DNA from 3 places in the Mesorhizobium sp. M4B.F.Ca.ET.058.02.1.1 genome. Region 3 is predicted to be linked to each of the others. Evidence: riboswitches for the same ligand, from Rfam matches in the RefSeq annotation. Region 3 holds a riboswitch; each other region holds the start of a gene.
What was found. Region 3 has a riboswitch for thiamine pyrophosphate ahead of thiC (phosphomethylpyrimidine synthase ThiC). Riboswitches for the same ligand answer to the same signal wherever they lie in the genome.
Positions count from the first base shown of each region.

Region 1: it holds a riboswitch for thiamine pyrophosphate, as region 3 does, so the genes downstream of both, thiB (thiamine ABC transporter substrate binding subunit) here and thiC (phosphomethylpyrimidine synthase ThiC) in region 3, are expected to answer to the same signal.
Region 2: it holds a riboswitch for thiamine pyrophosphate, as region 3 does, so the genes downstream of both, thiC (phosphomethylpyrimidine synthase ThiC) here and thiC (phosphomethylpyrimidine synthase ThiC) in region 3, are expected to answer to the same signal.

Region 1 is NZ_CP034450.1:5,095,404-5,098,658, forward strand. It holds gene EJ073_RS24725 (ABC-F family ATP-binding cassette domain-containing protein) at 1-219, opposite strand, end outside; gene EJ073_RS24730 (thiamine diphosphokinase) at 221-865, opposite strand; TPP riboswitch at 968-1,081, shown strand; gene thiB (thiamine ABC transporter substrate binding subunit) at 1,125-2,129, shown strand; gene thiP (thiamine/thiamine pyrophosphate ABC transporter permease) at 2,355-3,255, shown strand, end outside.
Region 2 is NZ_CP034450.1:2,750,391-2,753,645, forward strand. It holds gene EJ073_RS13745 (adenosylmethionine--8-amino-7-oxononanoate transaminase) at 1-111, shown strand, start outside; gene EJ073_RS13750 (beta-ketoacyl-ACP synthase III) at 108-1,091, shown strand; TPP riboswitch at 1,182-1,298, shown strand; gene thiC (phosphomethylpyrimidine synthase ThiC) at 1,402-3,237, shown strand; gene thiO (glycine oxidase ThiO) at 3,234-3,255, shown strand, end outside.
Region 3 is NZ_CP034450.1:4,475,078-4,478,332, reverse strand. It holds gene EJ073_RS32960 (hypothetical protein) at 44-496, shown strand; gene EJ073_RS21965 (hypothetical protein) at 1,159-1,386, shown strand; TPP riboswitch at 1,508-1,624, shown strand; gene thiC (phosphomethylpyrimidine synthase ThiC) at 1,728-3,255, shown strand, end outside.

The sequences.
Region 1 (3,255 bases), 620 kb from region 3:
CAGGTAACGCACCGTCGCCGAAGGCTGGCGGAACACCTCGCCATCCTGTGGTTCGATCATGCCGGCGGCGATCTTGAGCAGCGTCGACTTGCCGGAGCCGTTGCGGCCGACCAGCGCGATCTTGTCGCCGGCGGACGCGCTGAGCGCCGCGCCATCGAGCAGCGGCGTGCCGCCGAAGGTCAGTCTTATCCCGTCGAGATTGAGAAGAGGCGGGGCCATGTCAGCTTTCAGGAAGGGGATAGGGGTGAGCGAGCAGCAACGCGCGCCCGTGGCCGAGCGCGATCTCAAGCCGCCCCTTGACCTCGTTTGATATAGTCAGCGACGAGCCGAACGTCACCTCGACGTGATCGAGCGGCCATTTGGCGCCGGCGACGCTCAGGCCGGAAAGGTCGGAGAAGCCGAGCACCGAAAACAGCGTGCCGTCGGCATAGTCGAAGCCGGCCTTGCCAGGCAAAAGCGGAATGCCTTCCTGCGCGCCGCTGGTCATAACCACGCTCATGCCGGCCTCGGCCAGGCGAACCGCGAGTGCCAGATGCAGGAAGGCGTGGTCAGCGCGCTTGCCGCCGAAGGCGCCGGCCAGCACGAGGCCGGTGGCGCCGCGCTCGAGGGCGGCGGCGATCGCCAACTCGCCGTCCGTCTTGTCCTTCTCGGCCGGAAACACCTGGCGTGGCACGGCGGCCAGATCATCCGGCAAATCCGGCGGCACGGAATCGAAATCGCCGACCCAGAGCTCAGGCGTCAGGCCCAGCATGCGGGCATGGCCGATGCCGCCATCGGCGGCGATGACGCGCGCGCCGGCCAGCTGGCTGTCGAGCCGCGGCGTGCGGACGAGGTCGCCGCCAAGCAGGATGGTGAATGTGCCCATGGGCGTCGCCCTTACCAGCCCCGCCCGAGAAACGGAAGCCGGGGGTGCAGGCACCCGGCAAACTTCCGCTTGCGCGGTGCCGTGCCCGGGCCTATGTGTCGAAACGCTCTAACGGGGTGCCGGACGCGGGTTTTCGCGGACCGGCTGAGAGGCAACCGCCAACCCGCTGAACCTGATCCGGTTTGTACCGGCGGAGGGATTAGACGTCTCGGACCATCCGGCGCCTCAATTCCTTTCAATACCAACGAAGGAGGCGCCGATGCGCACGCTCTTGTCCCACCTTGTTCTGGCAACCGGCCTGGTTTCGCTTCTGGCGGGTCCGGCGGCCGCGAAGGACAAGCTCACCGTCTATACCTATGAGAGCTTCACCGCCGACTGGGGTCCCGGCCCGGCGGTAAAGAAGGAATTCGAGGCCGAATGCGGCTGCGATCTCGAATTCGTCTCGGTCGCCGATGGCGTGGCGTTACTCAACCGCGTCAAGCTGGAGGGCGCGGCGACCAAGGCCGACATCGTGCTCGGCCTCGACACCAACCTGACGGCCGAAGCCAAGGCGAGCGGCCTGTTCGCGCCGCATGGCGACGTGTCCGGCCTCAATGTCCCCGGCAACTGGAGCGACGACACATTCGTGCCGTTCGACTATGGCTATTTCGCCGTCGTCTACGACACCGAAAAGCTGAAAGTCCCGCCGAAGAGCCTGAAGGAACTGGTCGAGGGCAGCGCCACCGACAAGATCGTCATCCAGGATCCACGCACCTCGACGCCCGGCCTCGGCCTGCTGCTCTGGGTCAAGTCGGTCTATGGCGACAAGGCGCCGGAAGCCTGGGCCAAGCTCAAGTCCAAGGTGCTGACGGTGACGCCGGGCTGGAGCGAGGCCTATGGCCTGTTTACCAAGGGCGAGGCGCCGATGGTGCTGTCCTACACCACCTCGCCGGCCTATCACATGGTCGCCGAGAAAACTGAACGCTACCAGGCCGCGTCCTTCGAGGAGGGCGAATATCTGCAGATCGAGGTTGCCGGCATCACCACGACAGGGGCGAAGAATCCGCTGGCGGAGAAGTTCATCGCCTTCATGACCGGCCCGAAATTCCAGGATGTCATCCCCGAGACCAACTGGATGTTCCCGGCCGGTAAGACCGACAAGCCGCTCAATCCGGCCTTCGACAAATTGGTCAAGCCGACCAAGACCTTGCTGTTCAGCGCCGATGAGGTCGCCGCCAACCGCAAGGCCTGGGTGGACGAATGGCTGGCGGCGATGAGCAAGTAGGCTTTCGATCGCCTCGATGTCTGCGCCAAGCCACCCCCTCTGTCCTGCCGGACATCTCCCCCTCAAGGGGGAGATTGGCTGTCACGGCGGTTTTCGCCAACCTTTGGCGGTGTGGGATGGAACGCGGCGTCGACGCTGCTGATCTCCCCCTAGAGGGGAGATGTCCGGCAGGACAGAGGGGGGGCGAAGGAACGCGGCTTTCGCTAAGTTCCGCCAGGGTGCAGCGTGCAGCTCGCGCCTCGCTCTGACCCCCGCATCACCGCCGGCATCGCCGCGCTAGGCGCCATCACCTTGCTGATCGGCGGGGCGTTCGCCGGCCTCGTCCTTGAAGGCGCGCATGATTTCTCCGGCGCCGCCTCGGCCTTCGATCCCTATATCCTGCGCGTCGTCCGCTTCACACTCTGGCAGGCGCTGTTGTCGACCCTGCTTTCCGTTGTGCCGGCGCTGTTCGTCGCGCGCGCGCTCTCCCGGCATCCGCTTTTTCCGGGCCGCGGGCTGATCCTGCAGCTCTTCGCCCTGCCGCTGGCGCTGCCGGCCATTGTCGCGGCGCTCGGCATCCTGGCGCTCTACGGCAATGCCGGCTATTTCGCCGGCCTGCTCGGCGGACGGAACTGGCCGGGCATCTACGGACTGTCCGGCATCCTCGTTGCCCATGTCTTCTTCAACTTGCCCCTGGCCACGCGGCTGTTCCTCGAGGCGCTGGGCACGGTGCCGGCCAATCACTGGCGATTGGCAAGCCAGCTCGGCATGGGCGGTCGGCCCGCCTTCCGGCTGATCGAATGGCCGGCGTTGCGGGCAGCGCTGCCCGGTGTCTCCGGGCTGGTCTTCATGCTTTGCATCACCTCCTTCACCATCGTGCTGACGCTCGGCGGCGGGCCGGCCGCCACGACGCTGGAGGTCGCCATCTACCAGGCGCTGCGCTTCGATTTCGATCCGGCGCGGGCGGTGACGCTGACGCTGCTGCAGATCGCGCTGACCTTCGCCGTAGTGCTTGCACTGACGCGGCTCGGCGCCAACACCGTCGGCGACGCCAACCTGCCGGTGGCGCCGCGCCGGTACTTTTCGGCGAGCCCGGCGGAAACCTCGCTGAACGCGGCTCTGATCGTGCTCGCGCTGCTGTTCGTCG
Region 2 (3,255 bases), 1.7 Mb from region 3:
CTCGGCAATGTCCTCTATCTTCTGCCGCCCTATTGCATCACCGGCGAAGAACTCGACGGTCTCTATGACGCCATCGAGGAGGCCGGGGAACGCTTCGGCGCTAAGCCATGAGCAGGTCGTCGCGCCTTCTCGGGTTCGGCCATCATGCGCCGGCGCGCAGGGTCGAGAATCAGGAGATCGAAGATCGTCTCGGGCTCGAGCCCGGCTGGATCGAGCGGCGCACCGGGATACGGTCGCGCTTCTGGGCAACCGACGACGACACACTGTCGGGCCTTGCCGCGCAAGCCGGCGACATGGCGCTGACGAATGCCGGCATCGACCGCGGCGACATCGGTCTTCTGTTGCTTGCCACCTCGACGCCTGATCACCTCCTGCCGCCCAGCGCGCCGCTGGTCGCGCATCGGTTGGGACTGAGCCGCGCCGGCGCGATCGATCTGACCGGCGCCTGCGCCGGCTTCATCTATGCGCTTATGTTTGCCGATGGCTTCACCCGCCTGCACGGCAAAGCCGCCATCGTCATTGCCGCGAACATCCTTAGCCGCCGCATCAACCCGGCCGAGCGCGCCAGCGCGGTTTTGTTCGCCGATGCCGCCGGCGCCGTGGTGATCGGGCCCGGCGATGAACCGGATCGGGGCATTCTCGGCGCATCGGTTGATTCCGATGGATCGCGCTACGGGCTGATCCAGATTCCGGCGGGCGGAAGCAACAAGCCCTTCCACGCCGACCTCGATCTCGCTGAGACCCGGATGACGATCACCGACGGCCGCGAAGTGTTCGCCAAGGCGGTCGAGATGATGACCGCCTGCTCGCGGGAGGCGCTCACTGCTGCCCGCATGCGACCGCAAGACATCGACCGGTTCGCACCGCATCAGGCCAACGTCCGCATCTTCGATGCCGTCGGGCGAAACCTCGGTATCGATGATCGTGCGATCGTCAAGACGATCGTCGAATACGGCAATTCCTCCGCCGCGACGATCCCGCTCTCGCTGTCGCTCGCGCATCGGAAGCAGCCGTTTAGGCCAGGCGAAAAGGTTCTCCTGGCGGCGGCAGGTGCGGGTCTCAGCGGCGGCGCCCTGGTGGTCGGGATCTAGCCGGGTAGCGGTGCTGACGGGACAGACTGACTGTATGAGATGACTGGCCGAACACGGCTTGACAAAGTGGCGCCCGCCCGTCCAACCTGAGGCATTCACCAGGGGAGTCCCGGCAAGGGGCTGAGATACTGCTGGCTTTCGCGGCGCAGTGACCCGTTGAACCTGATCCAGTTCATACTGGCGTAGGGACGGTGCAAGCGCTTCGCGGGAGTCTATGCCCGAGGTCCTGTTTCGGCAGGGCGACCAAAGCGTCTTTTCATCCTTCCGGCACAGAACTGGGTCTCCAATGCATGAGCAAAGGAGCCTCAAGATGAATGCCCTCACCCCCACCGTGTCGACGGGACCGCTGCCCGCCTCACGCAAGATCCACAAGCAAGGCAGCCTCCACCCGCGGATCAGGGTGCCGATGCGCGAGATCGCCGTCCATCCGACCGCCGGCGAGCCGCCGGTGACGGTCTATGACTCCTCCGGCCCCTATACCAACCCTGCGATCGAAACGGACATCGAAAGGGGCCTCGCCCGGCCTCGGCAGGACTGGATCGCGGCGCGCGGAGATGTCGAGGCCTATGACGGCCGCCACGTGCGGCCGGAAGACAACGGGTTCGCGACGGGCGAGCGCCTGACGCCGGAATTTCCGGTCCGCAATCGGCCGCTGCGGGCCAAGGCCGGCAAGGCGGTGACCCAGCTTGCCTATGCGCGCGCCGGCATCATCACGCCCGAGATGGAGTTCGTCGCGATCCGCGAGAATCTGGGCCGCGAGGCCCTGCGCGGCAAGCTTAAGCGCGACGGCGAAGCCTTCGGCGCGGCGATCCCCGACTTCGTCACGCCGGAATTCGTGCGCGACGAAGTGGCGCGCGGACGGGCGATCATTCCCGCCAACATCAATCATCCCGAGAGCGAGCCGATGATCATTGGCCGCAATTTCCTGGTCAAGATCAACGCCAATATCGGCAACTCCGCCGTCACCTCGTCGATGGCCGAAGAGGTCGAGAAGATGGTGTGGGCGATCCGCTGGGGCGCCGACACGGTGATGGATCTTTCCACGGGCCGCAACATCCACAACATTCGCGAATGGATCGTGCGCAATGCGCCGGTGCCGATCGGCACGGTGCCGCTTTACCAGGCGCTGGAAAAGGTGGGCGGCATCGCCGAGGACCTGACCTGGGAGGTGTATCGCGACACGCTGATCGAGCAGGCCGAGCAGGGCGTCGACTATTTCACCATCCACGCCGGCGTGCGGCTGCACTATATCCCGCTGACCGTCGACCGGGTGACCGGGATCGTCTCGCGCGGCGGCTCGATCATGGCCAAATGGTGCCTGCACCATCACCGGGAGAGCTTCCTCTACGAACACTTCGCCGAGATCTGCGACATCTGTCGCGCCTACGACGTGTCCTTCTCGCTCGGCGACGGGCTTCGTCCGGGCTCGATCGCCGACGCCAACGACGCCGCGCAGTTCGCCGAGCTGGAAACGCTAGGCGAGCTGACTCAGATCGCCTGGGCCAAGGACTGCCAGGTGATGATCGAGGGGCCCGGTCATGTGCCGATGCACAAGATCAAGCAGAACATGGACAAGCAGCTCGCCGTCTGCGGCGAGGCGCCGTTCTATACGCTGGGGCCGCTGACGACTGACATCGCGCCGGGCTACGATCACATCACCTCCGGCATAGGTGCTGCCATGATCGGCTGGTTCGGCACGGCAATGCTCTGCTACGTCACGCCGAAGGAACATCTCGGCCTGCCCGACCGCAACGACGTCAAGACCGGCGTGATCACCTATAAGATCGCTGCGCATGCCGCGGATCTCGCCAAGGGCCATCCGGCGGCGAAGGTCAGGGACGATGCCCTTTCCCGCGCGCGGTTCGAGTTCCGCTGGGAAGACCAGTTCAACCTGTCGCTCGACCCCGAAACGGCGCGCTCGTTCCACGACGAGACCTTGCCCAAGGAGGCGCACAAGCTGGCGCATTTCTGCTCGATGTGCGGGCCGAAATTCTGCTCCATGCGCATTTCCCACGACATCCGCGCCGAGGCGCAGAAAGAGGGCATGGCGGCGATGGCGGCGAAATATCGCGAAGGCGGCGATCTCTACGTGCCGGCGGACGAGATCGGCGCACCGCCCATACCACAGGGGCGTGAGCGGTCATGAAGGTGCTGGTCAGAGGGG
Region 3 (3,255 bases):
GAAGGTCTTGCACGCACCCTCGCGATCTTGAGCAATGGTCGCCATGACTTTCTTCTTGCAGGCTTTTGAGTGGCCCAGCCTGCAATCACCAGACCCCACCGACTCTAAAGAGCGTGGCAGACGGGATAGTCGAGGTTGCCCGGCACAATTACGCTCAAGGCTTGCGCCGCCCAGAGGACACGCTGAAAAGGCAGCATGGGCGCGCAAGCACGCCATTCACGAGAGGTTCGACATGAAGACTATGCAAGAAAAAGACATTCCGGCATTCGTGCAAGCAGTTGTGGAGGCCGGCTGCAACATTTGCGCGATTGGCAACTTGGGATATGTCTTTGGCGATGCTGATTTGACGCCGGCGCAACGGAGGTCCGTCGAGCCACAGCTGCGCAGGATTGCTGAGATCTACGGCGAACGCGATCATCTCATGGACGAGATAGCTGTATATCTGCGGTCGATCGGACGCCATGTCGAGGTTGAGCCGAAGACAGGTGTTTCCTGATGGCCGCGATCGATCGCGTTCCGTAGTCGCCATTTCTATTGGGTAACGAGCAGCCGTCTTCCAACCTCTGAAACAAAAAAGAGGTGACCCCCAAAGGCCGCTCTCGAGACCGCAAGTCTGAGCCGCTAACGCATTGCGATAACCAGGCTGTCCGAACTGGGCGTCGATGCCTTCCTCGACCAGGTCGCGGTAGGCGGCGATCTCATCTACCGCATGCATAGCCAAGCCAGAGAAGTTTTCGGCAGCGGAATTCTCGGTCGCTTCCCCTTTTATGACTAGAGGGTGCGGCCGATCCGGCCGCGACGATCTCGCAGGGATTGCCATATACGGCAACACGAACACCGGCGGATCAATACTCGGATAATGGCGGCCGGCTATGTAGCGATCGATCGCGCACCAACATATCAATGCAATAGCTTAGTTGCTTTCAAAGGCGGGTCTCTACGAACTGCAAGCAAGCTAAACGATTGCGTCAACTCTTCCTCGCAGAGCGAAAACTCCGCGCCCACGCGATTTCTCTGCTGGAACAGCGGCACATCCTCAGCGCCAGGACACGGCCGCCGCCGTCGGGTTTTACGAAGCCGGTGATTGCATAAGTTGCCCGCAAGATATCATTGGTATCGGGAACGCCGCCGATGCCGCATCCTGAATAGAGCGGCCGCTTGCACCTGCCAGCCCGACGACCAGATCATATCTGCAACTCCATCTACCTGGACGTGGTGCAAATCACCTCGCTGAAGCCGCAAATCGTCGCCTTCGACCAGGATAACCACATCCGTGACCGCCTGAGCTACTCGGTCGATCTCGACGCACATGGCCGATACAGTTTTTCCATCCTTCACGAAGCGAATGAGACTTTGGCCATTCCAGCCCTGGTCTACGGGGCGTGACTTGTCCCCGATGCATGCGCGAGCTCTCCGCTCGGCCGGCCGCCGGACGTCGCCACCGGCCGAAGGCGCCCGAAGGCGCCCGAAGGCGCTTGACAAAGCAGCACCGGCCCATTCAACTTGAGGCATTCACCAGGGGAGTCCCGGTAAGGGGCTGAGATACTGCTGGCTTTCGCGGCGCAGTGACCCGTTGAACCTGATCCAGTTCATACTGGCGTAGGGACGGTGCAAGCGCTTTGCGGGAGTTTACGCCCGAGGTCCTGCTGCAGCAGGTCTACAGAAGCGTCTTTTCATCCTTCCGGCACAGAACTGGGTCTCCAATGCATGAGCAAAGGAGCCTCACGATGAATGCCCTCACCCCCGCCGTGTCGACGGGACCACTGCCCGCCTCGCGGAAAATCCACAAGCCCGGCGTCCTCTACCCGCAGATCAGGGTGCCGATGCGCGAGATTTCCGTCCATCCGACGGCCGGCGAACCGCCCGTCACCGTCTACGATCCGTCCGGCCCCTACACCGATCCATCAGTCCAAACCAGCATCGAAAAAGGCCTTGCCCGGCTTCGCCACGAATGGGTCACGGCGCGTTGCGATGTCGAAGCCTATGACGGCCGCCACGTCCGGCCGGAAGACAATGGATTCGCCACCGGCGAGCGCCTGACACCGGAATTTCCGATACGCAATCGGCCGCTCAAGGCCAAGCAGGGCAAGGCGGTGACCCAACTTGCCTATGCGCGCGCCGGCATCATCACGCCAGAAATGGAGTTCGTAGCCATCCGCGAGAATCTCGGCCGCGAGGTGATGCGCGGCAAGCTGCAACGCGACGGCGAAGCCTTCGGCGCGGCGATCCCAGATTTCGTCACACCCGAATTCGTGCGCGACGAGGTGGCGCGCGGACGCGCAATCATTCCCGCCAACATCAATCATCCCGAGAGCGAACCGATGATCATCGGGCGAAATTTCCTGGTGAAGATCAACGCCAACATCGGTAACTCGGCTGCCACATCGTCGATGGCCGAAGAGGTCGAAAAGATGGTGTGGGCGATCCGCTGGGGCGCCGATACGGTGATGGACCTGTCGACCGGCCGCAACATCCACAACATCCGCGACTGGATCGTGCGCAATGCACCGGTGCCGATCGGCACGGTGCCGCTCTATCAGGCGCTCGAAAAGGTCGGCGGCATCGCCGAGGACCTCAACTGGGAGGTCTATCGCGACACGCTGATCGAGCAGGCCGAGCAAGGCGTCGACTATTTCACCATCCACGCCGGCGTGCGGCTGCACTACATACCGCTGACCGTCGACCGGGTCACGGGCATCGTCTCGCGCGGCGGCTCGATCATGGCCAAATGGTGCCTGCACCATCACCGGGAGAGCTTCCTCTACGAGCATTTCGAGGAGATCTGCGACATCGCCAGAGCCTATGACGTTTCCTTCTCGCTCGGCGACGGCCTTCGTCCCGGTTCAATCGCCGATGCGAACGACGCGGCGCAATTCGCCGAACTGGAAACACTTGGAGAACTCACCAAGATTGCCTGGGCAAAGGACTGCCAGGTGATGATCGAAGGCCCGGGCCATGTCCCCATGCACAAGATCAGGCAGAACATGGACAAGCAGCTCGCAGTGTGCGGTGAGGCGCCGTTCTACACGTTGGGGCCGCTGACGACCGACATCGCGCCGGGCTATGACCACATCACCTCAGGGATAGGTGCCGCCATGATAGGCTGGTTCGGCACCGCAATGCTTTGCTACGTCACGCCGAAAGAGCATCTCGGCCTTCCCGACCGCAACGACGTCAAGATTGGGGTGATCACTTACAAGATAGCCGCCCATGCAGCCGATCTGGCGAAGGGCCATCCGGCAGCGAAAACCAGGG